Arthrobacter globiformis: one gene and its partner. The main gene of each other region encodes a partner of the protein of the gene in region 2 in a complex. Links are inferred from orthologs where the notes say so. Each region holds a gene or a part of one and is shown on either strand. Other genes may lie near its edges.

Region 1 (10,085 bases), 540 kb from region 2 along the record:
GACAGTGCCGGTTTCCGCAGCCGACGACGTTTGCACCGCATCCACCCACCCCCGAACCAAGGGAGAACCATGTCCACCGACAAGCAGACAACCGCCAAGATCCCCAAGCGGGTGATCTGGCTGGCGCTTGCCGGCGCCGTGGGCGGCTTCCTGTTCGGCTTTGACTCCTCCGTGGTCAACGGCGCCGTGGATGCCATGAAGGACGAATTCGCGCTCAGCGAGGCCGTCACAGGTTTCGCCGTGGCCGTAGCCCTGTTGGGCTGCGCAGCCGGCGCGTACATGGCCGGCAAGGTGGCGGACCGCTACGGCCGCATCCCCGCGATGAAGCTGGGGGCACTGCTGTTCCTCATCAGCGCCATCGGCACCGGCTTCTGCTTCAGCGTCTGGGACCTCATTTTCTGGCGCCTGGTGGGCGGGCTGGGCATCGGCCTGGCCTCGGTGATCGCCCCGGCATACATCTCCGAAATTTCGCCCCGGCACGTCCGCGGCCGGCTCGCGTCGCTGCAGCAGCTGGCCATCACCACGGGTATCTTCGCCGCCCTGCTGTCCGACGCCCTGTTCGCCACGTCTGCCGGAGGTGCGCACCAGGCATTCTGGCTGGGCATCGAGGCCTGGCGCTGGATGTTCCTGGCCGCCGCTGTTCCGGCCGTGCTGTACGGCGTGGTCGCCTACACGCTCCCCGAGTCCCCGCGCTTCCTGGTGGTCCAGGGCAAGGAGGACCTGGCCCGGAAGGTCTTCGACTCCATCGCCCCGGATGAGGACACCGACCGCCACCTGCGGGAAATCCGCGAGGCGATCGAGGAGGACCAGCTCGCGGGCAGGAAGGGCTCGCTGCGCGGCAAGGCGTTCGGCCTGCAGGCCGTGGTCTGGATCGGCATCACCCTGTCCGTCCTGCAGCAGTTCGTGGGCATCAACGTGATCTTCTACTACTCCACCACGCTCTGGAAGGCCGTGGGCTTCCAGGAGAAGGACTCGCTGACCATCTCGGTGGCCACGTCCATCACCAACATCCTGGTCACGCTCGTGGCCATCGCCCTCGTGGACAGGATCGGCCGCCGCCCCATCCTGCTGGCCGGCTCCATCGGCATGGCCGTTTCCCTCGGCGCCATGGCCTTGGCCTTCGCGTCGGCCACGGGCTCCGGTTCCGACATCACGCTCCCCGGCGCTTGGGGCCCCCTTGCCCTCGTGGCCGCGAACGTGTTCGTGATCAGCTTCGGCGCATCCTGGGGACCGCTGGTCTGGGTGCTGCTGGGCGAGATCTTCCCCGCCCGGATCCGCGCCCGCGCCCTGGGCCTGGCCGCCGCCGCCCAGTGGATCGCCAACTTTGCCATCACGCTGAGCTTCCCCGTGATGGCCGCAGGCTCGCTGCCGCTGACGTACGCCATGTACGCACTCTTCGCGGCACTTTCATTCTTCTTCGTCATGTACAAGGTGCCGGAGACGAACGGCATGTCACTGGAACAGGCTGAGACCCTGTTTGTTCCGAAGGGGTCCGTCAAGGTCTGACCGGCTCTTGGCTCCTCCGGCATGAAACGGAAGACGCCCATGTTCTCTGCGGACTGTGTCCCGGGACGTGGGCGTCTTTTGCCTTTTCGGATGGTCCGAGTCAGCGAACGCCGCTCATGTGCCGCGCATTACCCGTAGGCGGGACTCCACAGCCTAGGATTCGGATCGGTTCACGATCGCGTCGGCGTGCTCGGCCACCCATGCGACCAGGGGCAGCAGCAGGGCGGCCAGTTCCTCTCCGCGGCCGGTCAGGCTGTAATCCACCCGGGGTGGGATGACCGGCTGGGCGTCGCGGCGGACGAACCCGTCGGCCTCGAGGGTCTTCAGTGTCTGGGCGAGCATCTTCTCGCTGATGCCTTGGGCACGACGTCGTAGTTCGCTCCAGCGCTGGGGACCCTCGGACAGCGCCACCAGGAGCAGAACGCCCCACTTGCTGGTGACGTGGTCCAGGACGGTCCGGCTGGGGCATCCCGCGGGGAAGATCCCGTCGGCGAAGGAAAATGCGGGCACAGCGGCTGGGGTACTTACCTTCATGACAGTACCTTACCTCAAAGTGCGTACTCTCTTTTGGGAAGTAATCGAAGTGAAGCCCGGTTGGCACCACTGACAGTCACCTCTGAAAGGAACATCATGACCATCGTGATCACCGGAGCCACCGGCCAGCTCGGCCGCCTCGTCGTCGAAGCACTGCTCGAAAACGGCCTGCCCGCGGGGCAGATCGTTGCCGCAGGCCGGACCGTGGACAGGATCGCCGACCTCGGCGAGCGCGGCGTCCAGGTCCGCAGCATCGACTACAGCCAGCCCGAGTCGCTACGGACGGCGTTCGCTGGCGCGGACAAGGTCCTGCTGATCTCCGGCAGCGAGGTGGGCCAGCGCATTGAGCAGCACCGGAACGCCATCGACGCGGCCAAGGAAGTCGGCGTCGGCCTTATTGCCTACACCAGCGTTGCCAACGCGGATACCACGGCCATGAAGCTGGCCGCCGAGCACCTGGCCACCGAAGAGATCCTGCGTGACTCCGGGGTCCCGTTCGTCCTGCTCCGCAACGGCTGGTACCTGGAGAACTACACCGGCCAGCTCCCGGTTCAGGTCCAGCACGGCGCCGTACTCGGCAGCGCCGGCGAAGGCCGCGTAAGCGCCGCCGCCCGGGCAGACTACGCGGCAGCGGCAGCGGCTGTGCTACTCCGGGAAGACCAGGGCGGCAAGGTCTACGAGCTGGGCGGCGACAACGCCTTCACCCTCAGTGAGCTGGCCGGAGAAGTCAGTGCGGCGTCCGGCAAGCCCGTGGCGTACAAGGACCTGCCTGCAGAACAGTACACCGAGGTCCTGGTGGACGCCGGACTACCGGAGCCCTACGCGGCCATCCTGGCGGACAGCGACCTCGGCATCGCCCGCGGCGACCTCCTGGTCACCAGCGGAGACCTCAGCGCCCTGCTCGGCCGACCCACCACGCCGCTGCGCGAGGCGGTAAAGGCCGCAGCCGAGAGCCTCCAGGCGAGCTAACCCTAGCCAAACGCTCGATCACATCCTGCAGGTTTCTTCAAACCCTTCCTCACATCCTGCAGGTTTCTTCAAACCCTTCCTCACGTCCTGCAGGCTTTCACTAAAGGCTCCCGCACTTGGCGCAAGCAGGGTTGGCCCGACCCGGTTTGAGGTGAGGAAGCGTCCGGAAAAAGGCGGCAGGATCTGCGGAAGCGTCGGGAGAAAAGCTGCAGGATCTGAGGAAGCGTCCTGAATGCACGTATAAATGCCCGACGCCGGAACTCACCTTGAGTTTCGGCGTCGGGCGTTTCGTTGTGTGCAGCAGAACCGTGCGGCAGGGCCGCGGCTGCGGACGGCATGGCTAGGCCGGGGCTGCCACGTCCTCCGCCTTGCGCTCCTCAACGAGTCCGCAGACCGCCGAGAAGAGCGGGTGGTCCTGCGCCAGTCCGGTAATACGCTCCGTGGCGGCGGCAGGTTCGGAGGCCGCCAGGATCTGGCCGAGCTCAACGGCCTCGGCATCGGCGGGGTCGTTGAACCGCAGGGCGGCCGCGATCGCGCCCAGCAGCGCCTCCGGCACGATGCCCCGTTCGGCCAGTTCCGCCGCCGGGCCGATGAACCGCTCGTGCCTGCTGAGCTTGCGCAGCGGCGCGCGCCCCACGCGGTGCACGGTGTCCGGCAGGTGCGGGTTGGTGAAGCGGCCCAGGATCTTCTGGACGTAGGCTTCCTGCTCGTCGTAGCTGAAGCCGTGCTTGGACACGAGCAGCTGCTTGGTCTCCTCGAGCACAGCGCGCACGTCCGCAGCAACGTCCTCGTCCGCCATGGCGTCGGAGATCTTCTCCAGCCCGGCTTCGAAGCCGAAGTAGGCCGCGGAGGCGTGCCCCGTATTCACGGTGAACAGCTTGCGCTCGATGTAGGGCCCCAGTTCGTCCACGAAGGTGGCGCCCGGAATCACCGGGGCAGCCCCGCCGAACGGCGTGCGGTCGATGACCCATTCGTAGAACGTCTCCACCGTGACGTCCAGGCCCTGCCCTGGTTCCTGGTTGGGCACGATCCGGTCCACGGCCGTGTTGGCGAACACGGCCGAGTCCTGCAGTGATCCGGCGGCCTCGTCCCAGCACTGAACGATCGACTCGCGCAGGAGGTCCGTGGCGTTGATGGCGTTCTCACACGCCATCACCTGCAGCGGGGGCAGCCCGGTGGCCCGGGCGGCAATTCCCTTGGCGATCGCGGGCGCCACGAACTTGAGGATGTGCGGGCCCACCGCGGTGGTGACAATGTCCGCCGTCGCGATTTCCTCGATGAGCTGCGCCTCCTGGGTGCCGGAGTTCACCGCCCGGAAGTTGTCCACCGTGCGCACGGCGGGGTTCTCCCCCACCTCGTGCACGCTGTAGCTGTCCGCCCCGGCGAGCTGGGTGATCAGGGCGTCCGCGACGTCAGCGAACACCACCTCGTACCCGGCCTCGTGCAGCAGCAGCCCTACGAACCCCCGGCCGATGTTGCCGGCTCCAAAATGTACTGCCTTCACTATGCGTTGACCTTTCCGAACAGCTCCAGGACTTCGTCCACGGATGTTGCGGCCTCAAGCTGCGCCACCTGCGCCTTGTTCGTGAAGACCTTCGCGATGGAGGACAGGATGTGGAGGTGTTCATTGTTGATGCCGGCCACGCCCACCACGAACTTGACCTGCTTGCCGTTCCAGTCGATGCCCTCGGGGTAGCGGACCACGGACACGGCGGACTTCATGATGTGGTCCTTGGCGGCGTTGGTACCGTGCGGGATCGCCAGGAAGCTGCCCATGTACGTGGAGACGGATTCCTCCCGCTCGTGCATGGCCAGGATGTAGTCGTTGTCCACGGCTCCGCGCGCCAGCAGCAGCTGGCCCGCCTCGTCGATCGCGGCGTCGCGGGTTGCCGCGGTGCCGGTCAGGATCACACTGTCGGCCACCAGGATGTCCGACGGCGGGGCGCCGGCTTCCGCGGTCGCCTCGGCATCGGGGGCGGCACCCGCAGCAGCGGCGGGTGCAGCGGTTGCCGCAGCACCGCCGTGGGCGGTTTCCGGCGCGTTGCTGCTCTTGACCAGTTCCACGATTTCGTCATAGCGCGGGCTGTTCATGAAGTTATCCACCGAGTAGTGGACGGCGCTGGACGTGGCCGGTGCGGCCCGCTCGGTGAGGTCCTGGTGGGTGACCACCACGTCGTAGGTGTCGGTGAGGTTGGCGATGGACGCGTTGGTGACCTTGACGTCCGGGAAGCCGGCCGCCTTGATCTTGTTTCGCAGTACGGAGGCGCCCATGGCACTGGAGCCCATGCCGGCGTCGCACGCGAACACGATGTTCTCGACGGGACGGGTCAGGACCGCGGTGCCACCGGCTCCGGCGCCAGTGAGGGCGGAAGAGACGGAACTCTTCTTGCCTTTCATGTCCTCCATACGGCTGGTGGCGGCGCTGAGGTCGCCCTCGTCGTCCCGGTTCTTGGACGTCCGCAGGATCACCGAGGCGACGAGGAAGGAAACCGTCGTTGCGAGCAGGACTGAGAGGGCCACGCCGAGGTAGCTGTCACGGGCGGTCTGGGCGAACACCGCGAAAATGGAACCAGGGGCGGCCGGCGCCACAAGGCCGGAGTTGGTGATGGCCAGGGTCGCGATGCCTGTCATGCCGCCAGCGATAGAGGCGAGAATCAGGATCGGCTTCATCAGCACATACGGGAAGTAGATTTCGTGGATGCCGCCAAAGAAGTGGATGAGGGCGGCGCCCGGCGCTGAGGCCTTGGCAGCGCCACGGCCAAAGAACATGTAGGCAAGCAGGATGCCCAGGCCCGGGCCGGGGTTGGCCTCTAGCAGGAAGAGGATGGACTTGCCCTGCTCCAGCGACTGCTGGATGCCCAGCGGGGTCAGCACGCCGTGGTTGATGGCGTTGTTCAGGAAGAGCACCTTGGCGGGCTCGATGAAGATGGAGGTCAGCGGCAGCAGTCCGTTGTTCACCAGGAACTGGACCACGTTGCCGGCTCCGGCGCTGAAGGCCTGGACCAGCGGGGCAATCCCGTAGAAGCCCAGCAGGGCCAGCAGGGCGCCCCAGATGCCGGCGGAGAAGTTGTTCACCAGCATCTCGAAGCCGGGACGGATCTTGCCGTGCCAGATCGCATCGAGCTTCTTGATGGTCCAGCCGCCCAGCGGACCCATGATCATGGCTCCAATGAACATGGGGATACCGGCGCCGACAATCACGCCCATAGTGCCGATGGCACCCACCACGCCGCCGCGGACGTCATAGACCATCCTGCCGCCGGTGTAGGCAATCAGGAGGGGAAGCAGGTACTTGATCATGGGACCGACGAGGCCCAAATTGGCGACACCCTCGGCATTGGTGCCAAATCCGCCAAGCTCGGGTACGGGGATCCAGCCCTTTTCAATGAAGAGGGCGGTGATGAGGCCCCAGGCGATGAAGGCGCCGATGTTGGGCATGATCATGCCGGACAGGAACGTCCCGAACCTCTGGACGTGCACCCGTGCGCTGGTTTTCGGTTTTGCAACTGTCTCTGTTGCCATGTGATTTCCTAACGTGGTCCCTGCTGCACCGCAGGATGGTCCGATAGTTTCGTCTAGCCGGTGGAACTGTTGGAGATCCGGTGGAGCCATTCGAGAAAGAGCTTGAGTTCCGAGCTGGACAGCTGGTCCGAGTGCGATGCCTGCAGCGCCGCGTTCAGCGCGATGGCAGCCACCACCACGGATGATTTCCCGGAATCCTCCGGTCCGGCATTCCTGCCCTGATCACTGGACACCGCGAAGATCATGGCGTCCCGCGTCATGGTGGACAGCTCGAGGTTCCGCTCGGCCACCGGTTCGGCGATCAGCATGAGCGTCACGCCCACGTTGGCTGCCAGGATGCTTCTGGCAGCCTCCCGCGGCTGGACGTTCAGCTGCCCGGCAGCGGCTGCCTTGTTCAGCATCTCCTCCATGAGAGCCTCGGCATCGGCAACGATGGCGGGACGGCTCTCGGGGCGGATGTTACCGAACATGACCAGATAAAGTTCCGGCTGATTGAGCCCGAACTGCACGTGGTTGTCCCACATCCGCCGGATGTCAACCAGCGGCTGTCCGGACGGGGCGAAGTCCCGTTCGCCGGCCACATATTCTTCAAAGCCCGCGGCGACAACTGCGTCAAACAGGCCCTCCTTGTCACCGAAGTGGTGATAGAGGGTGGGCGCCGTGACGCCCGCCAGCTGCGTGATCTGGCGGGTGGAGACAGCGGCCCCCGCGGAGTTGGCCAGCAATTCGGCTGCCGCACGCAACAGCCTCATTTTGGGCGGAAGCTGGCCATCGAAACTCATAACCGCTACCCTAGCACCTATAGCAACGCTATATGAACTGAATCACATACAATTTTTCCCAGGCACCGCAACGCAGCATCGGACGTAGCCGTTCCGAGCTTCCGGGCTCCCGCCCGAGCAAATACCGGCGGGCCTGGCTACCGGCAGAGAACGAGGACCTTCAGTGCAGAACTTCCCAGGAGTAGGCGTCAGCCCCGGCCGCATCATCGGAACGATCCGGCAGATGCCCAAGCCCATCAGCGAACCTCCGGCCGGCGAACAGCTGCCCGCCGGCACTACCCCGGAGGATGCAACCGCGGCACTGAAGGCGGCGGCTACCGCTGTCCACGATGAGCTGAAGGCGCGCGCGGACCACGCCGCCGGTGATGGCAAGGCCGTCCTGGAAGCCACGGCCCTGATGGCCAAGGACACCATGCTGATCAAGGGCGCAGCTAAGCTGATCGCCCGCGGCACCTCGCCTCAGCGGGCCATCTGGGAATCGGGCTCCTCGGTTTCGGAAATGCTGCACAACCTCGGCGGTTACATGGCGGAACGCGCCACCGACATCCTGGACGTCCGCGCCCGCATCGTGGCCGAACTCCGTGGCGTATCCGCCCCGGGCATCCCGTCGTCAAACGAACCGTTCATCCTGGTGGCCGAGGATCTGGCCCCCGCCGACACCGCCACCCTGGACCCGAACAAGGTCCTCGCACTGGTCACCGCCGGCGGCGGTCCGCAGTCCCACACCGCGATCATCGCCCGCTCACTCGGTCTGCCCGCCGTCGTGGCCGCCGTCGGCGTGGACGAGCTCCCGGACGGCACCGAGGTTTACGTCGACGGCGCCGCCGGTTCCATCACGGCCAGCCCGGACGACACACTGCGCGCAGCCGCCGAGGCCTGGGCCGCCACGGCCTCCCTGCTGGCCGAGTTCAGCGGTACGGGCTCGACGGCGGACGGCCACCTCGTGCCTCTCCTCGCCAACGTGGGCGGGGCCAAGGACGCCCAGGCCGCGGCCAAGCTCGGCGCCCAGGGCGTGGGCCTGTTCCGCACCGAGTTCTGCTTCCTCGAACGTGACACCGAGCCCACCGTCGAGGAACAGGCCGCCGCATACAAGGGCGTGTTCGACGCCTTCCCCGGCAAGAAGGTGGTGCTCCGCACCCTGGACGCAGGCGCGGACAAGCCGCTCCCGTTCCTCACGGACGCCACCGAACCCAACCCGGCCCTGGGGGTGCGCGGCTACCGCACCGACTTCACCACCCCGGGTGTCCTTGACCGGCAGCTGGAGGCGATTGCGAAGGCCGAAAAGGAGTCGGAGGCTGACGTTTGGGTCATGGCCCCAATGATTTCGACGGCGGAGGAAGCCGCCCGTTTCGCCACCATGTGCGCCGAGGCCGGCATCAAGACGCCGGGCGTGATGGTGGAGGTTCCCTCCGCCGCTCTCACGGCCGACACCATCCTGCGCGAAGTGCAGTTCGCCAGCCTGGGAACCAACGACCTCACCCAGTACGCCATGGCCGCCGACCGCCAACTCGGTCCGCTCGCCGGGCTGAACACGCCGTGGCAGCCTGCCGTGCTGCGGCTCGTGGGCCTGACCGTTGAGGGTTCCAGGGCTGAGGGACACAACAAGCCGGTGGGCGTCTGCGGCGAGGCCGCGGCGGACCCGGCCCTCGCCGTTGTGCTGACCGGGCTGGGCGTCACCACGCTCTCCATGACCGCCCGCTCGCTGGCTGCCGTGGCCGCCGTGCTGAAGACCGTCACGCTGGCGGAGGCCCAGGAGCTGGCCAAGCTGGCGCTGTCCGCGCCTAGCGCTGTGGAAGCCCGGGCATGGGTCCGGGAAAAGCTGCCCGTGTTGGAAGAGCTCGGACTGTAGCTCGACTGCAGGTCTGACGGCCCGGCAGCAGGCAAGCTCCAAGGCAGGAAAGCGACAGAAACAGGCAAACGGCCAAAGCAGGCAGGCGCCCGGAATTCCGGGCGCCTGCCTGCTTTGGCCGCTAACCCATTATGAATTTCAGGCCGTCGAGCCCTCCGCTGCCGCGGAGCCCTCGGCCGCGGTACCGGCCCAGTGCCGGATGGTCCGGGCAACCCTTTCGGTAGCGGTGTCCTGAACGACGTGCCCACGCCCGGGGACCTCGGCAAACGCGCCATCCGGGGCCTGCGCGGCGAGATATTCGCACCACGGCCTGCGGGCGATCGGATCCCTTCCGCCACGGAGGACGAGCACCGGCTGCGCCACGCCGGACACCCGGGAATCCAGCGGATACTCCATCATCACGGGCAGTTCGGTCAGGTACCATCGAACACCGGTTCGGAAGTAGTCGGTAAACACCACGACGTTCGTCAGCGGGGGCTCGCTGAAGAGGGAATCCCTCGTCAGTGCAAGCGCATGCCAGGCGGCGCTCCTGCGGGCGGGATCCACCACCGGACCCATGAGCACTATCCGGCTCACCAGCCCGGGTGCCTGGAGCGCCAATTCCACCGCGAACTGGACCCCCATGGAATGGCCCACCACGATGCAGGACTCCACGGCATACTCAGCCAGGACCGCCGCGACGAAAGCCGCGTACTCACCGACCGTCACCTGCCGGCCTGGACGCGGCGTGCCGCCGAAGCCCGGCAGGTCGAAGGAGTAGACGGCAGCACCCCGTTCGGCACCCTCCGCCTGCTGCCCCTGTCCTTCCGGGCCTTGGGCCAGTTCGACGTGCAGCCGGGCGAAGTAGCGGTGCGAGACGCCGATGCCGTGGAGCAGTACATAGGCCGGCTGCTCCGCGGCCGACGCCTCGTTCGACGTGTACA
Region 2 (9,838 bases):
ATCGCGCTGGGCTTCCTGCTTGCCGGTTTCGACATCGCTTTGGGCACCAAGGCCAACGACATCCTGGCCAACAACTCCCTGGTGAACCTGCCTGACGGCAATCTCGCACTGTACCTCGGCACCGTTTTCTTCAAGATCGGTGCCCTGTCCATGGGCTTCCTGGTTCCCGCCCTCGCTGGCTACATTGCCTACGCAATCGCCGACCGTCCGGGTATTGCACCCGGCTTCGTTGCCGGTGCCGTCTCCGGCTTCATGGGCGCCGGCTTCCTCGGCGGCATCGTCGGCGGCCTGCTCGCCGGCTACATCGCCCACCTGATCGGAACATGGTCAGTGCCGCGCTGGCTCCGTGGCCTGATGCCCGTCGTCATCATTCCGCTGCTGGCCTCCATCATCGCCTCCGGCGCGATGTTCCTGTTCCTGGGCGGACCCATTGCCGCCATCACCGTCGGCCTGAACACCTGGCTCTCCGGCATGTCCGGCGCCTCGGCCGTCGTCCTTGGCATCATCCTCGGCCTCATGATGTGCTTCGACCTCGGCGGCCCCGTGAACAAGGTGGCCTACGCCTTCGCAGTCGCAGGCCTCGGCGCCGGCAGCGCCACCAACCAGGCACCCTGGCAGATCATGGCCACCGTGATGGCCGCCGGCATGGTGCCGCCGCTGGCAATGGCCCTTGCCACCGTCCTGGACAAGAAGGTCTTCAGCCTGGCCGAGCGCGAAAACGGCAAGGCGGCCTGGCTGCTGGGTGCCTCCTTCATCTCCGAGGGCGCCATTCCGTTCGCGGCAGCTGACCCGCTCCGCGTCATCCCCGCCAGCATGGTCGGCGGCGCAGTCACTGGTGCCCTCACCATGGCCTTCGGCGTTACGTCACAGGCACCCCACGGCGGCATCTTCGTGTTCTTCGCCATCGGCAACGTGGTGATGTTCATCGTGTCCATCCTGGCCGGAACCGTGGTCACGGCCATCATCGTGGTGGCCCTCAAGCGATGGGCTGCCCGCAAGGCCGTTGATACGGTGGAGTCCGTCCCTGTAACTGTCTGACCCCCGCTGTCCTTCAGCATTCCAACCCGCACTGCAATTGCAAGGAGCAGAAATGTCCGAACGTAACGCAACCGTCGCCAGCCGCGTAGGCCTGCATGCCCGCCCCGCCGCCATCTTCGCCGAGGCCGCGGGCGAGTTTGACCTCGACATCACCATCGCCCGCGAAGGGGAGCCTGCTGACGAAGCCATGGACGCCGCCAGCATCCTTTCCCTCATGAGCCTTGGGGCATCGCACGGCGACGTTGTGGTGCTCCGGGCAGAGGGTGATGGCGCCGACGCCGCCCTCGAGCGCCTGGTCCAGATCCTGGAAACGGATCACGACGCCGAATAGGCACCGCGCGCTTTTACGGCCGGTCTCCGCAGCAGGTCCCCTTAGTGGACTGTTGCCGAGGTCGGCCGTAGCCGTTTCCGGATGGATTTTGCTGCTGGTGCGTGCCGAGGGGGACATCGCGCCTGATGAGCGGGCAATTCCACCTAAGTAAGCAACCTTAGTAGTTTCTTGTTTTTGCTTCTGCGTCCTACTAGCTTGGAACTGTGGCCAGCCATTCGAATGACCGGCGGAACTGCCAGACTGAAGGAGGATGACAGAGTGGAAACCTTGCAGGAAAGCGTGGACGTCGAGGTACCAGTCAGCACCGCCTACAACCAGTGGACACAGTTCGAATCGTTCCCCCGCTTCATGAAGGGGGTCGAGTCCGTCGAACAAATCGACGAAACCTCCCTCCATTTCCGAACCAGCGTGGCGGGCGTTAAGCGCGAATACGACGCGCAGATCCTGGAACAGACGCCGGACCGGTGCATCTCCTGGGTCAGCAAGGACAAGCCCCGCAACGCCGGCAGGGTTACCTTCGAGAGCCTGGGCGAGGACCTCTGCCGGGTGAACGTGGAACTCGAATGGGAGCCGGAGAGCCTGCTGGAGAGGGCCGGAGCCGCCGCCCACGTTGATGAGCAGCAGGTGTCCTCCGACCTCGCGCGGTTCAAGGAGTTCATCGAAAGCCGGGGCATCGAGACGGGCGCCTGGCGTGCCGCTGTGGACCGGGGCGAAGTGACCTGATCCCGCGACCGTTCGCATGCGACCGATCGTTCCCTCACGGAGGTAGCCATGCCAGAGAAGAAGAACCCCAGCCTGAAAGATCCCAAACTCTACGAAGAGCTCCGCGACGAGGGGGCCTCGAAACAAAAGGCTGCCCGCGTCTCCAACGCGGCGGCCAAAAAGGGACGCTCCGAGGTGGGCCGCAAGGGCGGCAAGTCAGGCGACTACGAGGACTGGACCGTTGATCAGCTCAAGGCCAAAGCCAAGGAAATCGGCCTCAAAGGGTATTCAGGCAAGAAAAAGAGCGAACTCGTCTCTGCGCTCAGGAATTCCTAGGCGGGTGCACGTGCAGCCGCGCGGCGGGGCGCCCGCCCTTTCAGGCGCCTTTCCGCGCGGTCTTCGCCGTGGACTTGGCCGCGGTGCCTGTCTTCGACGCAGTACCGGACTTGGAAGCAGTGCTGGTCTTAGAAGCAGTGCCGGCCTTAGAAGCAGTGCTGGTCTTCGACGCCGTGCCGGTCTTGGCGGCGCCGGCGGTCTTGCTCCGGGTCCTGGCTGTACCGCTCTTGGCAGTTTCGGCGTCGGAATCCGCAGCGTCTTTTTTGGCGGCGCTGCTCCGGCCGCTGCCGGCCCTGCCGCCGCTGGTGCTGCGACCGCCGCGCTTGGCGGGTTCAGCCGGCTCGTCGTCAGCCGACTCCTCTTCAGGCGACTCCGGTGCGGCCGCCCCTCCCCCGCGCTTCTTGTCGAGGCTGCGCTTCAGGGCCTCCATCAGGTCGATCACTTCGCCGTTGCCACCCTCGGCCTCGGCACCGAACGTCTCCTCCGTGTCCAGCGCGTCGCCCTTTTCCAGCTTCGCCTCGATAAGCTGCCGAAGCTGTGCCTGGTAGTCATCGGTGAACTGCTCGGGCTCGAAGTCGGACGCCATGGACTCCACCAGCGCGGCGGACATCTCGCGTTCCTGCGCGGAGATGCGCATGGACGTGTCCAGGGACGGAAACGCTGCTTCCCGGACTTCGTCCGCCCACAGCAGCGCCTGGAGCATCAGAACGTCGTCGCGGATCCGCAAGGCACCCAGCCGGGTCTTGTCCCGCAGCGCGAACTGCACCACGGCCACGCGCTCGGTATCCTCCAAGGCCCGGCGCAGCAGCATGTAGGCCTTGGGCGACTTGGAGTCCGGCTCCAGGTAATAGCTCTTTTCGAACATGATCGGGTCAAGCTGGTCCGAGGGCACAAACTGCACCACTTCGATCTCGTGGCTGTTCTCCGCGGGAATTGCCTTGAGCTCCTCCTTGGTGAGGATCACCGTCCGGCCGTCGGCCTCGTACGCCTTCTCGATGTCGGAGTAGTCAACGACCTCGCTGCAGACCTCACAGCGGCGCTGGTAGCGGATCCGGCCGCCGTCGGCGTTGTGCACCTGATGGAGGCTGATGTCATGGTCCTCGGTGGCGCTGTAGACCTTCACCGGGACGTTGACCAGCCCGAACGCGATGGCGCCTTTCCAAATGGCTCTCATGGGACAAGTCAACAGCACACAGGGCCGGAGGTGAAGCCCCATGGCCGGCGGTAAGGAACGCGTGCGGGTCGGCGGCCGCGAACTGACCCTGACGAACCTCGACAAGGTGATGTATCCCGCCACCGGCACCACCAAGGCGGACGTCATCGCCTATTACGCCGCTGTGGCCCCGGTGCTGATCCCGGCTGCCAGGAACCGCCCGGCAACCCGCAAGAGGTGGGTGCACGGAGTAGGAACCGCCGACCAGCCCGGCGAGATGTTTTTCCAGAAGAACCTGGACGAGTCCGCCCCGGGCTGGGTGCCCCGCGCCGCCATAACGCACAAGACCAACACCAATTACTATCCGCTGGTCAATGATCCGGCCACCCTCACGTGGCTGGCACAGATCGCCTCGCTGGAGATCCACGTGCCGCAGTGGACGGTGGACTCCCACGGCAGTGCCCTGCCTCCCGACCGGTTGGTCCTGGACCTCGATCCCGGGGAAGGCGCGGGACTGCCCGAATGCGTGGAGGTGGCCAAACTGGCGCGGACCATCCTGCAGGACGTGGGACTTGATCCCATTCCCGTCACCAGCGGCAGCAAGGGGATCCATCTGTATGCCGTCCTGAACGGGACACAGACCTCGGATGAGGTTTCCGCCTTCGCCCGTGAACTGGCCCGGGCGCTGGAGGCCGACCACCCGGACCTGGCGGTCAGCGACATGAAGAAGACCCTCAGGACGGGAAAGGTCCTGGTGGACTGGAGCCAGAACAACGCCGCGAAGACCACCATCGTTCCTTATTCGCTCCGCGGGCGCCTGCACCCCACAGTGGCGGCTCCGCGGACCTGGCGGGAGTTGAGTTCGCCGTCGCTCAAGCACCTGGACTACGAGGAGGTCATGCGCCGGGTGGCGGCCGGCAAGGATCCCTTCGCCCCGGTCAGTGCGGCCGCCGGGCACCCTGGCCCAGGCCACGCCGGCGCTGGCCGAGCTGACGGCGCCGGCAACGCGAACACAGCCCACCCGGACCCCGCACCCACGAAAACCGCCGGACCGCGCGGCGGCGGGCACGCGGATCCCCGGCTGAACAAGTACCGTTCCCTGCGCGATCAGGGCAAAACACCGGAACCGTTCACCGCGGAAGAGCACCACGCGGCAAAGGCCAACGGCGTCGCGGCACGGGCGGGCAAGGAGATCTTCGTCATCCAGGAGCACCATGCCAGCCGGCTCCACTTCGACTTCCGGCTGGAGCACGAGGGCGTGCTTGTCTCCTGGGCGCTGCCGAAGGGCGTGCCGGAGTCAGGGGACAAGAATCACCTGGCGGTACAGACCGAAGACCACCCCATGGACTATGCCGATTTTGAGGGCGACATCCCCAAGGGCGAGTACGGGGCGGGCAGCGTCAGCATCTGGGACAAGGGTGTCTATGAGCTAGAAAAATGGGTCAACGGCAAGGAAGTCATTGCCACACTGACGGGCCGTGAGGGCGGCGGGCTTGGGGGCACCAGGAGGTTCGCCCTGATCCATACCGGAAAGGGCCACGGGGAGGAGTCGCAGTGGCTCATCCATCTGATGGACAGGGTTCCGGGAACACGGAAAAAGCCGGGCGGCACCAAAGAGGCGGCGAGCCCCACGGTACCGGCCAGTCCGGCCCGCGCAGCGGCTTCCAAGCCGGCAGCATCCCGCGGCAGCTCCCTCCAGGAGGAGCCGGCCCCCATGCTCGCCTCGGCGGGCACTCTGGCGGACCTGCATGGCAGCGACTGGCTCTTCGAACTCAAGTGGGACGGGATCCGTGCGCTCGTGGTGGCGGACGGTGATCGAATCAGGCTCCTGAGCCGGAACGGCAACGACATGTCGGCCAGCTATCCCGAATTCACGGACAGGAGCTGCTGGCCCCCGCAGGACTTCATCGCGGACGGCGAGATCTTCGCCGTCGGGCCTTCCGGGCGGCCCGACTTCGGGCTCCTGCAGGGAAGGATGAAGCTGACCAGGCCGGGCGACGTGAAGCGGGCCCGTGCCACCATCCCGGTACGGATGATGCTCTTTGACCTGCTGGCCGACGACGGCGACGACCTGCGCAGGCTGCCCCTGAGGAAGCGGCGGGAACGTCTCGCCGACTTCCTCGAGCCCGGCGAGTGCCCGGTGGAACTGTCGGAGACCCTGGACGAGAAGGTGGAGCACATTCTGGAAAGCGCCCGCGAGCTGGGTTTGGAAGGCGTGATGGCCAAGCGCGCGGACAGCCGCTATGTGAGCGGGCAACGGACCCATACGTGGATCAAGCTCAAGATCGAACAGACCCAGGAAGTGGTGGTGGGCGGCTGGCGGCCCGGCAAGGGCGACCGGTCCAACACCGTGGGATCACTGCTGGTGGGCATTCCGGACGGCAAGACGCTGCGGTATGTGGGCCGCGTGGGAAGTGGTTTTAGCATGCGTGAACTCGAGGAGCTCCGGAAAAAGATGGAGGGGCTGGCGCAGGAGACGCCGCCGTTCGATAACGTTCCTTCGGCCGACGCGGCGGACGCGCGCTGGGTAAACCCGGCCCTGGTGGGTGAGGTGACCTTCGGTGAGTGGACCGGGAGCGGCAAGCTTCGCCACCCGGTGTGGCGCGGCTGGCGGCTGGACAAGGAACCGGTGGAGGTGGTGATGGAATCCCCGCAGTCCTGAAGAACCAGCCCTGATTGTCTGAGTCGCCACATGAAAATACCTGGCGACGCACGAATTTCGGGCGTCGCCAGGCGGTTCGTATTTTCGGCTGGTCAGGACGAGTGCGGCATCTGCGGACGGCCGGTCCGGTGGATTGCTGTCACAGCAGCGCCCTGTCCCACGCGGCCGGGGCTTGCGCCGTGTTCCTTGGGGTGGCGCCGTTTGCCGTTGCCATCCGGCCACTGCTTTGCCCCGCCCATTGCCGCGGTTACGGCCAGGGTCTCGGGAGTAGGCAGCGCCGGCGTGTCCATTGATTCCGCCAGATGCGCAGCGACATCCGGCTTGATGCTGCTTCCGTTGTGGGAGTCGGCCATTTGTTCTTCCCTTCCGCGATGAAATGAAGTGTTCCCCATATTTAGATCCGTAATTCCGCCGTTACCGGATAGCGAAGAAGCCCTGCTTCAGCGAAGAAGCATTGCGAAGGCAGAAACCTGAACAGGCGGAGTTAGTTGCGGCGGTGAATGCCGGGCACGGCGGCCAACAGTGAACTGCCCAACAGTGGACTGGTCGACAGTGGACTGGTGCCGCCATGGCGCGTCCATTACTCGAAGATCAGTGTTCCCATGGGTCCACCTTAGGCAGAAACACGCCGCCCGGGAAGAGATCTTCTTAGTCCTCGGCCCCGGTCCGGAAGGATCCTTCCCATACCGCTCTGGACCCCGACTCCCCGATCAGCGCCACAGTGGCCACCGCACCGCCGCAAAGCACCAGGGCGACCACGACGGCGACAATCCCCGCGATGCGGGACCCGGCGGCGCCCATTCGCCGCCTCATCCCCTCTGCCTGTGTGGCGCCGTACCGGAACCACAGCCACTGGGCGAGGGCAACAAGGAACACACCCACCACCCACGGCAGGAGCATCCCGGCAAGCTGCATATGGGCATTGATCCGCGGCGTGGCATCAACACGGTCCAGCAGCCAGGCGCCGGCCGCCACAGTGACCGGCACCAGGACAAGCGCCAACAGGGCGACCAGCGGCGTGACGATCCCCAAACGCCGTCGGGCGGCGGGCCAGAGAAGGCTGAGCAGCGTGCAAAGGGCCGCCAACGGAACGAAGACCACCGTGGCGTGGACGAGCAACACATGCATCGGCAGACCGCTGATCTCGTAGTCCATGGCGAACACCCTGTCTGGAAGTCATATAAACCGTCTGGAAGTTATGAACTCTCAGTCCCGGCCTCCCGGTCCACCGTCCCGGGTCCTAAACCTGGACCTAACCAATCAGACGAGTACCGCGGTTGAACGGTTCAATCGGCGGTTGTTGCACGTCGCCGAGCAGCGCCGGAATCGGGGCGCCAGGAGCGCCGGAATCCGGGCGAAATGGGGTCCGAAGAGCCCTGTTCCAGAAAAAGGTGATAACGATCGCCCGGGCCGCGGAAAATCCGCAGGATGGCGGGGCCAGATTGGCCAAAACAAATCTGACTTCAACGCCGTTTTGCCCCCTAAACCGGGCGATCATACGGCACCGAACTCTCGAAACCCATGGAAATCACGTAAAATTGAAGGCCTGCCCGGAGCGGGGCAGCTATAAGTCGCAAGCAAATGACCTCCACAGGAGTTGCCCAAATGCCCACAGACCGAAGCACGACCGACTCTTCAGCAGGCGCCAGGAACGCCAGCGGAACCGACCAGGCCGCACCCCAGAGTGCGAAGAAACCAAAGCTGCTCGCGCGGCGCCGGCTCAAGGTATCCGACGTTAACGTCGTAGACCAGCCCATGCTCAAGAAGGCCCTCGGCGGCACCATCGTGGGCAACACCATGGAGTGGTACGACGTCGGCGTATTCGGCTACCTCATCACCACCATGGGTCCGGTGTTCCTGCCGGAGGCCGACAAGAGCGTGCAGACGCTGTTCCTCCTGGGCACGTTCGCTGCCACCTTCATCGCCCGCCCGCTCGGCGGCGTCGTGTTCGGCTGGCTTGGCGACAAGGTGGGCCGCCAGAAAGTCCTCGCGGCCACGCTGATGCTGATGGCGGCGAGCACCTTCGCCGTCGGCCTGCTGCCCGGCTACGCACAGATCGGCATGTGGGCAGCGGCCCTCCTGGTGGTCCTCAAGCTCGTGCAGGGCTTCTCCACCGGCGGCGAATACGCCGGTGCCACCACTTTTGTGAGCGAGTACTCGCCGGACAAACGCCGCGGCTTCTTCGCCAGCTTCCTGGACATGGGCAGCTACCTCGGCTTCGCCCTGGGCGCCGCGCTGGTGTCCGTGCTGCAGCTGACGCTGGGCCAGGCCGCAATGGAGGATTGGGGCTGGCGCCTGCCGTTCCTGATCGCCGGTCCCCTGGGCCTGATTGCCGTGTACTTCCGAAGCAAGATTGAAGAGTCCCCGCAGTTCCAGGCCACCCTGGACGCCCAGGAGGAACTCGCCAAGGACGCTGCCGCCGGTGATGAGGCTGCAGCAAAGGGCCCGGTAGGAATCGTCAAGGCCTACTGGCGCTCCATCATCGTTGCGATGATCCTCGTGGCCGCGGCCAACACCGCCGGCTACGCGCTGACCTCCTACATGCCCACCTACCTCACCGAGTCCAAGGGCTACGACCCCGTCCACGGCACGCTGCTCACCATCCCCGTCCTCGTGGTCATGAGCCTTTGCATTCCGCTGACGGGCAAGCTCTCGGACCGCATCGGCCGCCGCCCGGTTCTCTGGATCGGCGCCGTCAGCACCGTGATCCTGGCTGCCCCGGCCTTCATGCTGATCGGCATCGGCAGCATCTGGTCAACCCTGGCCGGCCTGTCGCTGATCGCGTTCCCCGTGGCCTTCTACGTTGCGAACCTCGCCTCGGCACTGCCGGCGCAGTTCCCCACGGCCAGCCGCTACGGCGCCATGGGCATTGCCTACAACTTCTCCGTGGCAATCTTCGGCGGCACAACGCCGTTCATCGTGGCTGCCCTGATAAGCGCCACCGGCAACGACATGATGCCTGCCTACTACCTGATGGCCACCTCGGCCGTTGGGGCCGTGGCCATCTACTTCCTCAAGGAATCTGCCCAGCGCCCGCTGCCCGGCTCCATGCCCAGCGTGGACACCCCGGCGGAGGCCCGTGAACTGGTGGCCACCCAGGACGAGAACCCGCTGATCGACCTCGACGAGCTGCCGTTCGAGACCGCCGATGAACTGAACAGGGATTTGGGTAAGGAAAGTGATCTGGACGAGGAACTCGACGACGAACTGAATAAGGTGCCCGCCGGCGCCTGACGGCGCAAAAGGCTGACGCTGATGAAGGCCCGTCCGGCATTCCCCACCTCTGGGGCATGCCGGGCGGGCTTTCGCGCTGCCCGGCCTGTTGCTCGTCTCACTTTGTGACGCAGCACGCGGTGAGAACTTTGCGGCGGTGCTACCTTCGTAGGGTGAAAGGGGTCGTGCCGGTGCAGTCTGTGGTGCACCACCTGCGGCAGCTGCACAGCCTGGGCCCCGCCAATAACGACCACCTCTCGGCATGGCGCGTGGCCATCAGCGTGGCCGTCCCCTCCCTCGTCCTGTTGCTCCTCGGCCGGCCGGAGCTCACCATCTATGCCGTGTTCGGCGCACTGACCGGCATGTACGGGCGCTCCGAGCCGCACCAGCTCCGGCTCAAGCA

Evidence for each region.
Region 1: the proteins of QFZ33_RS02905 (region 2) and QFZ33_RS00390 are in contact, whole or in part, in an NMR structure (PDB 1J6T), measured with the Escherichia coli proteins. The link is inferred for Arthrobacter globiformis from one-to-one orthologs.

Annotation. Positions count from the first base shown.
Region 1 is NZ_JAUSXI010000001.1:74,943-85,027, forward strand. Bases 4,023-6,998 are described here. They hold QFZ33_RS00390 (PTS mannitol transporter subunit IICBA), read right to left. Parts: upstream 6,532-6,998; coding sequence 4,513-6,531; downstream 4,023-4,512. Other genes in these bases: QFZ33_RS00385 (mannitol-1-phosphate 5-dehydrogenase), read right to left, coding at 4,023-4,513; QFZ33_RS00395 (TetR/AcrR family transcriptional regulator), read right to left, coding at 6,585-6,998. Outside these bases: QFZ33_RS00370 (sugar porter family MFS transporter), read left to right, coding at 70-1,506; QFZ33_RS00375 (winged helix-turn-helix transcriptional regulator), read right to left, coding at 1,660-2,040; QFZ33_RS00380 (SDR family oxidoreductase), read left to right, coding at 2,137-3,009; more of QFZ33_RS00385, read right to left, coding at 3,350-4,022; more of QFZ33_RS00395, read right to left, coding at 6,999-7,313; ptsP (phosphoenolpyruvate--protein phosphotransferase), read left to right, coding at 7,477-9,162; QFZ33_RS00405 (alpha/beta fold hydrolase), read right to left, coding at 9,301-10,085. UniProt on the Escherichia coli protein: The phosphoenolpyruvate-dependent sugar phosphotransferase system (sugar PTS), a major carbohydrate active transport system, catalyzes the phosphorylation of incoming sugar substrates concomitantly with their translocation across the cell membrane.
Region 2 is NZ_JAUSXI010000001.1:614,914-624,751, reverse strand. The notes cover bases 1-2,729. They hold QFZ33_RS02905 (HPr family phosphocarrier protein), read left to right. Parts: upstream 1-1,090; coding sequence 1,091-1,369; downstream 1,370-2,729. Other genes in these bases: ku (non-homologous end joining protein Ku), read right to left, coding at 2,448-2,729; QFZ33_RS02895 (DUF7218 family protein), read left to right, coding at 2,141-2,407; QFZ33_RS02900 (SRPBCC family protein), read left to right, coding at 1,628-2,092; QFZ33_RS02910 (PTS fructose transporter subunit IIABC), read left to right, coding at 1-1,038. Outside these bases: more of ku, read right to left, coding at 2,730-3,581; QFZ33_RS02885 (ATP-dependent DNA ligase), read left to right, coding at 3,622-6,222; QFZ33_RS02880 (hypothetical protein), read right to left, coding at 6,315-6,575; QFZ33_RS02875 (DUF2231 domain-containing protein), read right to left, coding at 6,871-7,377; QFZ33_RS02870 (MFS transporter), read left to right, coding at 7,828-9,456; QFZ33_RS02865 (FUSC family protein), read left to right, coding at 9,627-9,838.